2 regions of the Novosphingobium sp. TH158 genome follow, and region 1 is predicted to be linked to the other one. Evidence: predicted binding sites of a transcription regulator. Region 1 holds the regulator's gene; the other holds the start of a gene.
What was found. The regulator LexA, encoded in region 1, represses DNA repair genes until DNA is damaged. The targets are predictions, from matches to a motif close to GTTCCNCNCTTGTTCT.
Positions count from the first base shown of each region.

Region 1 (7,764 bases):
GAAGTGAAGCCCGGGTCATACGTGAACATGCCCGTCTGGCCATAGAGCTTGCGGATGTCGATCACGTCCGGACCGATCGAGCCGCTCAGGACAGGATATTCGTTTTCCTGGCCGCCTGCGTTCAGCTTTGCGTTGCCCACCTTCATGTCTCCTTAAATCAAACCGGTTCGGCCGGACATGCCTGCGCGTCGATCCGCGCAAGGCTTTCCTCCCGTCCCAGAAGTACCAGAACGTCAAAAATTCCCGGGGATGTCGTCTGCCCGGTCAAGGCGGCGCGCAGCGGCTGCGCCAGCTTGCCCAGGCCAAGTCCCCACTCTTCGGCCAGGGCCTTGACCCTTACTTCCAGAGATTCGGTTGTCCAGTCTGCAGCCTCGCGCAGCGCCGAGGCGATCCGCGACAGCAGGGCGCGGGCATCGTCGGTCAGCAGCGCTGCAGCCTTGTCCTCGATCGTCAGCGGTCGCTGGGCGAAGAGGAATGCGGCAGCGCCGGCGAGTTCGTTGAGGTCCTTCGCGCGAACCTTCAGCACCGGCATGGCGCGGGCCAGCAGGTCGAGGTCAACCGCGCCGCTCATCCGCGCGGCGACGAGGCCTGCCAGGCGGGTGTCATCGGCCTCGCGCAGGTAATGACCGTTGAGGTTCATCAGCTTTGCGATGTCGAAGCGCGAAGGGCTCTTGCCGACATGGCCGATATCGAACCATTCGACGGCCTGGTCGCGGCTGATGAACTCGTCATCGCCATGGCCCCAGCCCAGGCGAAGCAGGTAGTTGAACAAGGCCTCGGGCAGCACGCCCATGTCGTCGCGATAGGCGTCCACGCCCAAGGCGCCGTGGCGCTTGGAGAGCTTGGCGCCATCGGACCCGTGGATCAGCGGGACATGGGCATAGACCGGTTCGGGCCAGCCCATGCCGCGGATGATGCACAGCTGGCGGAAAGCATTGTTGAGATGATCGTCACCGCGGATCACGTGGGTAACGCCCATGTCGTGATCGTCGACCACGACGGCGAGCATATAGGTCGGCGTGCCGTCGGAGCGCAGGATCACGAAGTCGTCGATCTCTGCATTGGCGACGGTAACGGTGCCCTGAACCTTGTCCTCGATCACCGTCTCGCCTTCGCGAGGTGCCTTGATGCGCACGACATAGGGCACATCGACCGGCCACGAAGCGGGATCGGCATCGCGCCATTCGCTTTCGATGCCGAAGGGGCGGCGTTCTGCTTGCGCCTTCTCGCGGCGCGCTGCCAGTTCTTCTGCCGTCAGGTAGCAGCGATAGGCATGGCCGGCCTCAAGCAGTTGGGCGGCTACTTCGGCATGGCGGTCAGACCGGGCGAACTGGAACACCGGTTCCTCATCGCCAAGCAGGTCGAGCCAGCCCAGGCCATCGAAGATCGCCTCGATTGCCGGCTCGGTGGAACGGGCGCGGTCGGTGTCCTCAATTCGGACAAGGTATTTGCCGCCGTGATGGCGCGCAAACAGCCAGTTGAACAGTGCAGTGCGGGCACCGCCAATATGCAGGTAACCCGTTGGCGACGGAGCAAAACGGGTGACGACACCGCGACCGCCGGTCGCTTCTTCGCCCTTGCCGCTCGCGCTTGCCATTACCATCGCCTTCCTGTCCAATGCGTTCCATGATGCAGCCTGCCGACAACCCGGCAATCGCAGACGATTCGCCGCCCTCGGTTAGGGCGCGCCGCGCTGCACTGCAACATTTCCTTTGGCGCGTTGCACAGCGCTTGTCCAGCGGACTTGCAGGCTGTGAAAGGTTTCTTGCCGGGGCCGGTTTCGAGCGTGCGCCCTGGCTTGCGGTTGCCTTCGCTGCCGGGATCGGCGTCTGGTTCATTCTGGCCAACCGCTGGCAATGGCTTGCGCTGATGGCAGCACTGGTAGCGCTTGCCGTCTCGGCACTTTCCGCAATGCGCGAGGATGGCCGCTATCCCTACCTCCGGCAGGCCATAGCTTCGCTGGCGCTGGTGGCCGCAGCGGGCTGCGGATTGGTCTGGGCGAAGTCCTCGCTGGTCGGGATGAAGGCCTTGCCGGAACCCTTCGTTGGCCAGATATCAGCCACTGTTGTCGGCCGAGAGGAACAGCCGGCGGAAGGCAGGGTCCGGCTTGTTCTGGCGATGAGAGAGGAGGCAACGGGTCGGCCTGTCAGGGTGCGGGTCAACGTGGCACTCGACAAGGATGCGCCGGGGGCGGTCGAGGGCGCGCAGGTGCGGCTGAAGGCGCGACTGGTTCCGCCTGCCGCGCCCATGCTTCCCGGAAGCTACGATTTTGCGCGGACGGCGTGGTTCGAGGGCCTGGCGGCGACCGGATCGGCGTTGAGCCGCGTTGAAGTCGTGAAGTCCGATGGAGCCGGGGATTCCGCCATTCGCCGTTTGCAGCGGGCGATCTCCTCGCACGTCAGGGAGGCGGTGCCCGGATCGGCCGGCGGCATCGCTGCGGCCTTCGCCAGCGGCGACCGCGGAGGAATCGCCAAGGCGGACGAGGACGCGATGCGCGATTCGGGCCTCACGCACTTGCTGTCGATCAGCGGGCTGCACGTCAGCGCGGTGATCGCCGCGACCTGGTTCCTCGCCATGCGGCTGTTCGGATTGTGGCCCTGGCTGGTGCTGCGTTTTCGGTTACCGCTGCTGGCCGCCGCCAGCGCCGCGCTGGTCGGCATTGGCTATACCCTGCTGACGGGCGCGGAGGTGCCCACCATCCGGTCCTGCCTGGGCGCGCTGCTGGTTCTCGCGGCCCTGGCCATCGGGCGCGAGCCTTTGAGCTTGCGAATGGTTGCCGTGGCAGCGTTCATCGTCATGCTGTTCTGGCCGGAAGCGGTGGTCGGGCCCAGCTTCCAGATGAGTTTTGCCGCGGTGATCGCTATCGTTGCTTTGCATGGCGCGGCACCGGTCCATGCCTTTCTTGCACCGCGTGAGGAGCCGTGGTGGCAGCACGGCATGCGGCGATTGGCCATGTTGCTGCTGACGGGCGTGGTCATCGAATTCGCCCTGATGCCGATCGGGCTTTTTCATTTTCACCGCGCCGGGGTTTACGGCGCGGCTGCCAACGTGATCGCCATTCCCTTGACGACCTTCGTTTCGATGCCGCTGATCGCGCTGGCACTGCTTTTCGATGCGGTGGGAGCGGGCGGGCCGTTCTGGTGGCTGGCGGGCAAGTCGCTCGAACTGATGCTGGCGCTTGCGCACTGGGTTGCGGCCCGGCCGGGCGCGGTCACGCACCTTCCTGCGATGGGCGCGGGTGGTTTTGCGCTATTTGTCGCCGGAGGATTGTGGCTGGCCCTGTGGCGAGGACGGGTGCGCTTTGCCGGACTGCTGCCCATCGCGTTCGGGGTGGGGGCTCTTGCCATGCTTTCCCCGCCCGACCTGCTCGTTTCCGGCGACGGTCGCCATGTTGGCATTACCCGCCTGGCAGGTGACGAACTGGTCGTGCTGCGCGACGCGAGAAGTGACTACGCCCGCGACAACCTGACCGAACTGGCCGGCATGAATGGCCGGGTGCGACGGATCGACGAGGTGCCGCAGGCACGCTGCAGCTCGGAATTCTGTGCACTTGAACTGGAACGGGGTGGCCGGACCTGGCACCTGCTTATGGCTCGGGGAACGGAGTGGGTGTCCATGCGCGATCTGCTGGCTGCCTGCGAACTGAGCGATATCGTCATTGCCGACCGGTGGCTGCCCCGGGCATGCAAGCCCCGCGTGCTCAAGGCCGACCGGTCGCTTCTCGACCAGACCGGGGGGCTAACGATAGACCTTGGCTCTGGCCGCGTCCGCAGCGTGGCCGAGGGGCAGGGGGAACATGGCTGGTGGGCGCCCGCCGTCCGTCCGCCGCGTTCGCCGGACACGGAAAAAGGGGCCGGCAAAGCGCCAGCCCCAAATCCATCTGCAACCGCTTCGAAAGCTCAGTGATAGCGCCGCAAAAGGCCGGCCAGCTTACCCTGAACCTCTACCTCGCCGGGGCCGTAGTGCTGCGGATCGTAGGCCGCATTTGCCGGATCGAGCCGGACACCGCCCTGTTCGCGGTGGAGGTACTTGAGCGTAGCCTCCTCGCCCCGAACGAGCGCAACGACGATTTCGCCGTCGCGCGCGGTGTTGGTCTTGCGGATCAGCGCGAAATCGCCATCGAGGATGCCGGCTTCGACCATCGAATCACCGGATACTTCGAGGGCAAAGTGTTCACCTGGCCCGAGCAAGGCGGCAGGAACCGGCAAGCTTGACTGGCCTTCCAATGCTTCGATCGGCACGCCGGCAGCGATCCGGCCGTGCAGCGGAATTTCGATCACGTCGTTCGCCGGTTCCGGACGCGCGGCAGGCGCGCGCAGGGGCGGGGTGACCGTGTTGGTGTTCGCCGGTGCGGGCTTGGTTGCCCGCGGCGAGGCATCTTCAGGTTGCCGTAGCACTTCCAGTGCGCGGGCCCGGTTGGGCAGGCGGCGGATGAACCCGCGTTCCTCAAGTGCGGAAATCAGGCGATGGACGCCGGACTTCGACTTGAGATCAAGCGCTTCCTTCATTTCCTCAAACGAGGGGGAAATTCCCGTTTCCTCCAGCTTGGCCTGGATGAAGCGGATCAATTCGTGCTGCTTGCGCGTCAGCATCGGCCGTCACTCCTCAACCCGAACGGCAAATGTTCTTGCGCCGTTCAGTGAACGAATGAGGAACAATTAAGCAACGATTCGGGACAAGTCAAGCGCGGCTCAAGCAATGCCCCCGTTTCCGAGGAAATGGACGTCGACCTTCTCGCCCGCATGGCGCGCGGGCGATCCCGCCGGCCGGTCGATGAGCACCTGCGCCGCCGCCATCGCTGCAAGGGCGCCGCTGTCCTGCTGGGTCAGAACCTCTACGCCTCCGTCCGAGAGCCTGCCCCGCAGGAACTCTCGCCGGTCGCCGCCTGGCTGCATTGCCGAGGCCAGCGGCAGCGGGATGGGGCACGGCAGGGGCTGGCCTGCCCCCAGGCTGGCGCGCAACAGTGGAAGCAGGAACAGGAATGCCGTGACGTGGCTCGATACCGGGTTGCCGGGAAGGCCCAGGATCACCTGCGCTCCTCGCGTTGCGACCAGAAGCGGCTTGCCGGGCTTGATCGCCACCTTCCAGAAGTCGAGGGTTCCGCCGGCCTGTTCGATTGCCGGGCGGATCAGGTCGTGATCGCCCACCGAGGCTCCGCCCGTGGTCACGACCACGTCGGCATCGCGTGCATCGTGGAAAGCCCTGGCGAGGGCTTCAAGGTCGTCGCGAACGGGTCCGATGCGGCTGACGGTGCAGGGGTTCGCCGCGAGCAGCGCGGCAATCATGGCGCCATTGCTGGCGGGTACCTGGTGTGCGGGACAGAGTTCGGGATCCTCGGCCAGTTCATCGCCGCTGTCGATGATGACAACATGAGGAACCCGGCGGACCGGCAAGTGCTTGTGCCCCGCAGCGATGGCCAGCGCGAGCTGGGCAGGGCCGATACGGGCGCCGGCCGGCAGAAGCTCGTGATCCAGTGCGAAGTCCGATCCGCAACGGCGGATATGCTTGCCCGGCGGAGACGGCGGGGTTCCTGTCAGTTCAATCCGCTCGCCGGCACGGACGATGTCTTCCTGCAGGATCACCGCATCGGCCCCGGCCGGCATGAGCGCGCCAGTTGATATCCGTACGGCCTGTCCCGGTTCGATGCTGCCGGCAAAGGGATGTCCGGCGGCACTTTCTCCGATCACGGTCCAGGGGCCGGCAAGATCCGGTCCGGTCACGGCATAGCCGTCCATCGCCGAAACATGGGCAGCGGGCTGGGTGCGGCGCGCCTTCAAAGGTTCAAGCAGATAACGCCCCAGAGCAGAGGCGACATCGACGTTCTCGGTCCTCAGCCTTGGTGCCAGTGCCAGCAGGCGTGACTGTGCCTCTTCCAGGGGCAGCATGGCGCTCACTCCGGAGCCTTCCAGTCGCCGGACTTGCCGCCGGACTTGGACAGCAACCGGACTTCTTCGACGACCATCGCCTTGTCGATGGCCTTGGCCATGTCGTAAATCGTCAGCAGGGCGATCGAGCAGGCGGTCATTGCCTCCATCTCGACCCCGGTGCGACCGCTGAGCGATGCGCTGGCCGTTGCACGCAGGGCATTGTCTTCGAACGTGAAGTCCACCGTAACGGAATCGAGCGCGAGCGGATGGCACAGCGGGATAAGCTCCGCCGTCTTCTTGGCCGCCATGATCCCCGCAATCCGGGCCGTGGCAATGACATCGCCCTTGGGAACTTCGCCATCACGGATGGCCGCCAGAGCCGATCGGGACATGCGGATGCGCCCCGTGGCGACCGCCACGCGCCGGGTTTCCGCCTTGCCGCCGATGTCCACCATGCGGGCGCGGCCTTGTTCGTCGAGATGGGTCAGTTCCGTCATGCCCCGCCTCTTGCCAGAAGCGGGGCAGGCTGGACAAGCTTTCAGGCAGGCAGGTCTGCGGTAGACCGGATGAACGGCATCGCCGCGCGGAACTGGGCGTGCTTGGCCTCGCCCTTGTCGAGCAGTTCGACGGCGTTAACCACATGGGCAAAGGCCAGCAGCAGGTTCATGAGATTGGTCTGCTTCGCATCGAGCTCGCCGAGCGGGGTTTGGTCAAGATATTCCAGCGCGCGGGGAACGTGGTCCTTGGCGATCTGGTAGAAGGCCTTGCGCTGGGCGTCGGTGCTTTCAGTGCGCCGGGCATCGCGGTTGGCAGTGCCGTGAACGGCCCAGAAATCGACAAAGGGTTCGAGAACCTCGAAGCCATCGGGAAGTTGCTGGTTGCTCATGCCGGTTCTCCCTTGGCGGCCTGTTCTGCCTGCCACGCCTCGATTTCCTTTGCCACGCACTGGTAGAGGTGGCGGCAGAGGCCCTCCATCGTCATGAAATGGATGTTCTTGATGGCGCCGGAAAGCAGGCCTTTCTGTGCGCGGCGGATGATGTTGACGTCCTCGATATGGATGTCGTGGATCGATGCCAGCGAATATTCGCGGGCATAGCGCTTGCTCGCGCTGTCATCCGCACCGACCCAATAGACGCGGAACACGCCCCGGCTTTTGGTTGCAGAGATCGGATAGACCTTGTGGCTGAAGTGCTGGATGGGCGTGCCGATGATGAAGAAGCTGGGGAAGATGGCGAAGTAGGTGCGATCGTGCGGTCCGCCGATGACGCCTTCCTCCATCCCGAACTTCGCCGCGAGGCCGAAGTTGTAACCCTGCATCGGAGTGATCTTCGGCGTCGGGTTGCTCCAGATTTCCTGAGTGCGGTTGTTGCCGTCGAAGGTGTAGTCGGTGGGATAGCCATAGAGGTTGTCCGGGTGGACCGTGGCAATGCCGGTCAGCCCGTGGACATGGCGCAGGTGATAGTTTTCCTGGAAGTTGTCGTAGGTGATCTTCCAGTTTGCATCGATCTCGTAGCTGTACTCGGCAAAATGCGTCGCGCGAGCGACCGGCAGCTTTTCCATGCCCTCTGCGTAGGCACCCAGATGCTCAAGCAGGGTCTGGCGCGGATTGGGATCGAGATTGATGAAGATCAGGCCGGCGTGTGTATCGACCGAAACCTTCGGAATCTTGCAGTCCTTCTTTTCAAGCGCGAAGCGTTCGAAATCCGGGGCCGCGATCAGGCGGCCGTCATCGCCGAAGTTCCAGAAGTGATAGGGGCACAGGAAGTTCGCGCCCTTGCCGCTTTCCTCCTCGACGAGCTGGGTGCCGCGATGCGTGCAGGCGTTGTAGAAGGCGCGGATCTGGCCATCCTTGCCCCGCACGATGAGGATCGAGGCGTTGGCGAATTCGAGTTCGCGA
Region 1 covers NZ_PKRT01000001.1:405,128-412,891, forward strand. Annotated here, with positions in the region: gene C0V78_RS02105 (citrate synthase) at 1-146, opposite strand, end outside; gene gltX (glutamate--tRNA ligase) at 158-1,597, opposite strand; gene C0V78_RS02115 (ComEC/Rec2 family competence protein) at 1,627-3,906, shown strand; gene lexA (transcriptional repressor LexA) at 3,900-4,592, opposite strand; gene C0V78_RS02125 (molybdopterin molybdotransferase MoeA) at 4,692-5,885, opposite strand; gene moaC (cyclic pyranopterin monophosphate synthase MoaC) at 5,891-6,364, opposite strand; gene C0V78_RS02135 (hypothetical protein) at 6,406-6,753, opposite strand; gene C0V78_RS02140 (aromatic ring-hydroxylating dioxygenase subunit alpha) at 6,750-7,764, opposite strand, start outside.

Region 2 (7,764 bases), on a different contig from region 1:
GATCGCGCGCCGCGGCGAGAAGGTCTGCCGAAACATCGACGCCGATAACTTCGGCATCGGGCCGCAGCCGGGCCAGCGCCAGCGAAAGCTCACCCGCCCCGCAGCCGATATCGAGCACCCGGCGCCCCGGCATCCCGGACAGCGTATCGAGCAATTGCGCGGTCAGGCCGGCGAAGGACCGGTCAGTCAGCTTCCACGATGCGGCCCAGGCCTTGCCCACGCCTTCCTGCCAGTCTCGAACATCGGTCATGCCCCCTGTCTAGGCACCGCCCTCTGGCGCAGCAATGCAGATTCCGCTTGCGACTCACCGGCAAGAGGCAGACCATCCCTTCCCATGTCCCAGTGCGCGTCTGACGCACGGAGCGCCCGGCGCGCCTCATCGACGAGGAGGCGGACAATGGGCAACACCCCGTTTGGCAGTACACCCGATGGCAGCAAAGCCACCCGTGCGGTCGTTCTGGTCGGACCGGCAGGCACGGGTAAGACCAGCCTGGCGGAGGCGCTGCTATTTGCCAGTGGCGCGATCAACCGGCAGGGTTCGGTAGAGGCGGGCAATACGGTGGGCGATACCAGCCCCGAGGCCCGGGCGCGACGCGGCTCGACCGAGCTGAACCTGATGCATTTCGACTACATGGGCGATCGCTTTGCCCTGATAGACACCCCCGGTGCGCCCGGTTTTGCTGCCGATGCGCTCGCGGCCCTGCCAGCGGCCGACATGGCGCTGGTGGTGATAGACCCCTCGCCCGAACGCGCCGCGCTGGTAGAACCCGTGCTGCGGCGGCTGGACGAGCTGGGCCTGCCGCACGCGATATTCGTCAACAAGATCGAAACCGCCCGCGCCGGGGCCGTGCGCGAACTGGTGGCCGAATTGCAGCCGATGAGCCGCGAACCGCTAGCCCTGCGGCAGATTCCCATTCGCGAGGGGGACCATGTTACCGGCTACGTCGATCTCGCGCTGGAACGGGCCTATCGCTACCGCCCCGGCAAGGAAAGCGAGCGGGTGGAAATCCCGGGCGACGTGCTGCTGCGTGAGAAGGAAGAGCGCACGCACCTGCTCGAAACGCTGGCCGATTTCGACGTTGCGCTAATGGAAGCCCTGCTGATGGACGAGCAGCCGGAGCAGGCAACTGTAATGGGCGACCTTGCCGCCGATACTGGTGCGAACAAGATCGTGCCCGTGCTGCTTGGTTCGGCGCTTGGGGATGGCGGCGTGCACCGACTGCTCAAGTTCCTGCGCCACGAGGCTCCCACGCCGGTCGCAGCGAGCGAGCGCGTTGGACTGGCCGGGGGCGGCGCGTTGCATGTTTTCAAGGTAACCAATGCCGGCGCCATGGGACGGCTGGCGCTCGGCCGGGTGCTGGGCGAACCGCTGAGCGAAGGTGCCGAGCTCCTGGTCGATGGGGAGCCGTCGCGCACCGGATCGATCTTTTTCGTGCAGGGTGAAAAGACCGCGAAACAGGCCCGCGCAGCACCCGGAGACGTGATCGCCGTGGCCAAGGTGGACGGTGCCCGGCCCGGCTCGCTGCTGGGCAGCCGGAGCGCCGGGGTTCTTGGCGAAACGCCAATCGGCGCACCGGTGCGCAATGCGGCGATCGCGATCTCCACGCGTGATCGCAAGGATGACGTCAAGCTCTCCACCGCGCTTCACCGCCTGTGCGAGGAAGACCCGGCGCTTCAATGGCTGCAGGATGATGCCAGCCATGAGACCGTGCTGCGCGGCATCAACAACGAGCACTTGTCGGTCGTGCTGTCGCGGCTGGAGCGGCGCTATGGCGTGGCCGTGCAAGGCCGCCCACCGCGAATCGCCTATCGCGAATCGATCCGCAAGGCGGCCGGGGCGCGGGGGCGGCACAAGAAACAGTCGGGCGGACACGGACAGTACGGCGATTGCGTGATCGAGATCCGCCCGCTCGAGCGCGGGTCGGGCTTTGTCTTCGAGGACCGGATCACCGGCGGCGCCATCCCGCGGCAATATATCCCCGCTGTCGAAGCGGGTATCAGGGATGCCATGGAGCGCGGTCCGCTCGGCTTTCCGGTGGTCGATGTCGCAGTGACACTGACCGACGGATCGTGCCACTCCGTCGATTCGAGCGAGCTTGCATTCCGGATCGCGGGCAGGATGGCCATGGGCGAAGCTCTGGCTATGGCCTCCCCCTACCTGCTTGAACCGGTCGTCCGGATCAGCGTCGATACGCCTGCCGGCACGGGATCGAAGGCCGGGTCGGTTCTTTCCAGTCGCCGGGGCCAGATCCTTGGTCTGTCTCCGCACCCCGACTGGGCCCGCTGGGAGCGCGTCGAAGCACTGTTGCCCGAAGCCGGTCTGCACGGTCTCGATTCCGAATTGCGCTCCATGAGTCAGGGCCTGGCGAGCTTCACGGCGACATTCGACCATCTGTCGGAACTGGGCGGCAAGCAGGCCGACGAGGTCGTAAGGGCAAGGCTGGCCGAGGCTGCGTGAAGCGAACAAACGGAAACCGGCGCGAAGGGGGGACCTTCGCGCCGGCTGCTGGTTCCGAGCCACCCGCGCCGAGGCGCGGGCTTGGCGGCTCCTTGAAGATCAGATGTCGTCGTCCGCGTCCGGGCCGGACATCATCTCTTCGGCGACCTTGTCGGTCCGGCCGCGGATCGCGGCTTCCAGACGGTCGCAAACTTCGGGATTTTCCTTGAGGTAGGTCTTGGCATTCTCGCGCCCCTGACCGATGCGGATCGAGTCATAGGAGAACCACGCGCCCGACTTTTCGACGATGCCGGCCTTGACGCCGAGATCGAGGATTTCGCCGATCTTCGAAATGCCTTCGCCATACATGATGTCGAATTCGACCTGCTTGAACGGCGGGGCCACCTTGTTCTTGACGACCTTCACGCGGGTGGTGTTGCCGACGATATCGTCGCGGTCCTTGATCTGGCCGGTGCGGCGAATGTCGAGGCGGACCGAGGCGTAGAACTTGAGCGCGTTGCCGCCGGTGGTGGTTTCCGGATTGCCGTACATCACGCCGATCTTCATGCGCACCTGGTTGATGAAGATCACCATGCAGCGCGAGCGGCTGATCGAACCGGTGAGCTTGCGCAGGGCCTGGCTCATCAGGCGGGCCTGGAGGCCGACGTGGCTGTCACCCATTTCGCCTTCGATTTCGGCGCGGGGAACCAGTGCGGCAACCGAGTCCACCACCAGCACGTCGATGGCATTGGAGCGCACCAGCGTGTCGACGATTTCCAGCGCCTGCTCACCCGTATCGGGCTGCGAAACGATCAGTTCATCGATGTCGACGCCCAGCTTCTTGGCATAGACGGGATCGAGCGCGTGCTCGGCATCGACGAAGGCAGCCGTGCCGCCGCCCTTCTGCGCCTCGGCAATCGCATGGAGGGCAAGCGTGGTCTTGCCCGAGCTTTCCGGCCCGTAGATCTCGATCACGCGGCCACGCGGCAGGCCACCGATGCCCAGCGCGATATCGAGCCCGAGGCTGCCGGTGGAAATGGCTTCCACCTCCATCGCCTCTTTCGATCCGAGCTTCATTGCCGACCCCTTGCCGAACGCCCGATCGATCTGTGCGAGTGCCGCTTCAAGCGCCTTCTGCCGGTCCATATCCTTGTCTTTGCCTTCCTGAATCAGCTTGAGCTGCGCTGCCATGGTTAGTCCCCTCTGCCTAGGTGGCGGCGACCGGAAAGGTCAACCTCTGCGATTCGTGTATCGCATTTGTTCCTACGGAACAAGAGTGGAACGATCTTTTTTTGTTCTCATTGCCGGAACGCCGCTCACCGGGCTCCGAGCACGGTCCCCACCTTGTCGCTGATCTGCTGGACCGAGAACGGCTTTGGCAGGAAATGGACGCCTTCGAGGTCGATTTCCTTGCGCAGCTGTTCCTCGGCATAGCCCGACATGAACAGCACCGGCATGCCCGGATGCAGCTTGCGGATCGCCTTGGCCATGGCGGGGCCATCCATCACCGGCATGACGACATCGGAAACGACAAGGTCGAACTCGCCGCCCTGCTGCACCAGTTCCAGCCCTTCTTCGCCATCGGAGGCGCAGGTGACCGTGTAGCCGGCGCGGGAGAGAGCGCGTTCGGCAACGGCGCGGACGGTGTCCTCATCCTCGACCAGCAGCACGCGCCCGCCGCCGCCCCAGGCGGCCTTCGGCTCGGCTTTTGCGACATCGCCGGCTGCGGCCGGTTCGCCGTGGTGGACGGGCAGGTAAACGGTGAACCTGGTGCCCCGGCCCTGCTCGCTATCAGCAAAGATGAAGCCGCCGGATTGCTTGACGATGCCATAGACGGTCGACAGCCCCAGCCCGGTTCCGCGGCCCTGCTCCTTGGTGGTGAAGAAGGGTTCGAAAATCTTGCCGAGGTGCTCAGGCGCAATGCCGCTGCCCGTGTCCTCGACCACCAGCGCGGTATAATCGCCCTGCGGGATGATCTCGCTGCGCATGGCGCGCACGGTGTCGGCGGTGATCCGGCGGGTGGAGAGCGTAAGCTTTGCGTGCCCATCCAGCTTGCCCGCCATGGCATCGCGCGCATTGACCACCAGGTTGACGATCACCTGTTCCAGCTGGGTCGGATCGGCACGGACCGGGCCGAGATCGCGGTCATGGGTGATGGTGAACTGGATCTTCTCGCCCACCAGCCGCTTCAGCATCTGGCCGATATCGGCGACGACATCGGGCAATTGCAGCACTTCGGGGCGCAGCGTCTGCTGGCGACTGAAGGCAAGCAGCTGTCGGGTCAGTGAGGCCGCGCGGTTTGAATTGGCGCGGATCTGCTGGATATCGTCATAGTCGCTGTCGCCCGGCGTATGACGCAGCAGCATGAGATCGCAGGTCCCGAGGATGGCGGTGAGCACATTATTGAAATCGTGCGCCACGCCGCCGGCGAGTTGGCCCACCGCCTGCATCTTGGTGGCCTGGGCGACCTGTCGCTTAAGCCGGGTTTCCTCGGTGCTGTCGGTAAGCCCCAGCAGCACGGCGGCTTCGCCAAGCCCGCGAACGCCGGCAAGGCTGAGCGAAACCGGCTCGTCCGGCTGATGCTTGAGCCGCACGGCGATATCGCCGCTGGCGGCCGGTCCCTGGGCAAAACGGCGCACCGCATCGGAGAGCGCGCCCTTGTCTTCCTTGACCACCAGGTCGGTCGGATAGGGCGGAGGCGGCTCGCCCTCCATCCCGGCCGCACGCATGAAGGCGGGGTTGGCAAACAGCATGTGCCCATCGCGATCGGCCATGGCGAGGCCGAGCGGCAACTGCCCTAGCAGCGCTTCCAGATGCGGGGCGGCGGTGGGGACATCCCGCTCCGGACTGCTGCCGATGGCGATGCCGGCGTCTACCACCAGCATCAGCGAAGGCGTTTCGTCCATGTCTGGCTCTGGCCCGTCGGGATCGGCGACCGGCACGTAGTACATGGTCAGCGCCGCGCCGCGCCGGCCTTCGCGCGCCCAGCTCAACCTCTCGCGGTCGTCCTGCTGGAGGAACGAGACGAACGGCTTGCCGGTTACCAGCGCGCGCGGATCGCCGGTCGCGCGTTCGACAAAGCCGGGGCTGGCGCTGCGGATCATGCCATCGGCATCGACCAATGCGGCGGCAATGCCGTATTTCGCCATGGCGCGGCCGGCCTTGCCCTCGATGGCGCGGACGGTATCGGCAATGGGGTCGGCGACCGTCAGCGGGGCAAAGCGCCATACGAGGTAATCGTCGCCCCGCCCGGCCCGCTCCGCCTCGGCCCGCCATCGGCCCTGTGCCCCTTCGACAAGGTCGGCAGTGCCCAACCCGTCGCGCCAGGCCGTGCGCGCCGCCTTGGCCAGCCGTTCGAGCGAGGGGCCATCGACGTCAAGCTTGGGCGGCGACTGGCCGGTGCCGAACCAGCTTTCGAACAGGGCATTGGCGCAGGTCAGCCGCCCGGCGCGATCGGTGATGCACATTCCGGCATCGGGCCGGGCAATCGCAGCGACGGTAACCGACCAGTCCGGCAAGGCCCATTCGGCCTGCGGTTCGGGCCCGCGACGGCGGATGAAAAGGAAGGCAATTCCGCCAAGGGCAATGGTTCCGCCGGCAAAACCTGCCAGGACCGCGACAGAGCGCGTGGCGAACCAGACGAGGGCGAACGACGCCGCAACGGCCAGCACGAGTGCCAGCCATTCGGTCCGGGATTGCTTGGGAGATTGCGCCGAAGCGCTCACCCCTGATCCGCCTTCATGCCTTCAAGTTTCACGCGGCGCTTGTGCCGTACCCACCAGTTCCAGGTAAAGACCGCGATGAAGTAACCCACAGCCGAAACCACCAGGCTGATGATCAGCAGGCCCGATACGAGCGATGGCGCGGCATCGGAAAACAGCCAGCCGAGCCACTTGTCGATCCCGGCGCCGTGCGAATAAAGCGTCTGGAAGGTCGAGATATCGGCATGGTAGCCAAGCGTGTTGCCGACATAGATCGAACCCGCCAGGATGAAGGGCGTGGTCGCCGGATTGGACAGGAATGTCATGGCCGCGGCGATCGGGATATTGCCGCGGAACGGCACGCACATCAGCGCCGCGCCGACGATCTGGATACCCGGGATCAGGGCGAAGATGCCGATCAGCAGGCCAACGAATACCCCGCGCGGCACAGACCGGCGGGTAAAACGCCACAGTTCCGCACGGCGCGCCAGCGGGGCGACGAAACGCACCTGCTCAAGCTCTTCGCGCTTGGGCAGGTTACGGTCACTCCAGGCGGCGATGCGTGTGAACATTCCCATGGGCCTTGCAGATGTAGTCATTCACTCGGGCTCCTGAAAGGGGAGCCTAGGCAGCAAATCCTTGCAACACGATGAAGGGCGGCTCTAGCGCGACAAAGGCGGCGCGCAAGCAAGCCCTACTTGTGTTCGCGCAAGATGCGCTGCTGATCGCGCTTCCAGTCGCGTTCCTTCATCGTCTGGCGCTTGTCGGCAGAGTTCTTGCCCTTGGCGAGCGCCAGTTCCACCTTGGCCCGGCCCCGGCCGTTGAAATAGATCGACAAAGGCACCAGCGTCATGCCCTTGCGCTCTACCGCGCCGGTGAACTTGGCGATCTCGCGCTCATGCAGCAGCAGTTTGCGCGGACGCTTGGGCTCGTGGTTGAAACGGTTGCCGTGGCTGAATTCGGGCACGTTCGAATTGATCAGCCAGACCTCGCCGTTCTTCACTTCGGCATAGGATTCGGCGATCGAGCCCTCGCCGAAGCGCAGGCTCTTCACTTCGGTGCCGGTCAGCGCGATGCCCGCCTCGGTCGTGTCCTCGATATGATAATCGAAGCGCGCGCGCCGGTTTTCGGCGACGACCTTCTTCTTGTCGAACTGGGCGGGAGTCGGGCGGGCCATGATTGCCGCCATGTAGGGATGCCGTGCCCGCTTGGAAAGCGGCGTTTGCGCCTGATGTCGCTAGACAAGCCGAAGCTGCGCCCTTCGCTGCTGCGGGCGGCTCTCGTCGCAGGCCATCAGGTGCGGAGCGATTCGCCAGGCAATGGGCAGCGCCGCGCCCAGGGCGAACAGCGGCAACAGCAGCCACCAGAGCGCCGGCGACTTGCCATCCAGCCAGGCCAGAAGCGCGATCGCGCCGCTCCCAGCGAGCACGACGAAGACAATCGGCACCAGCAGCAGGGCTACGAGCCGCCGCTGGCTGCTGCCCTGCCCGGCGCCCAGCATCATGCGCTGGCGCAGCCTGGCAACCGGGCGAAAGGCCGGAAAATGGCGGAACAGCACCGTGCCCCGGCAAGCACCGTTCGCACCTGCGAGCCGCGCGGCCTCTGCCATGCCGGCCAGCGATTGCT
Region 2 covers NZ_PKRT01000002.1:131,945-139,708, forward strand. Annotated here, with positions in the region: gene C0V78_RS13695 (trans-aconitate 2-methyltransferase) at 1-250, opposite strand, end outside; gene C0V78_RS13700 (elongation factor G) at 398-2,458, shown strand; gene recA (recombinase RecA) at 2,558-3,628, opposite strand; gene C0V78_RS13710 (ATP-binding protein) at 3,754-6,162, opposite strand; gene C0V78_RS13715 (DUF2062 domain-containing protein) at 6,159-6,710, opposite strand; gene smpB (SsrA-binding protein SmpB) at 6,833-7,315, opposite strand; gene C0V78_RS13725 (hypothetical protein) at 7,376-7,764, opposite strand, start outside.
Region 2: recA (recombinase RecA) is a predicted target of LexA. The motif match lies at 3,705-3,720, and genes of this name have one in related genera.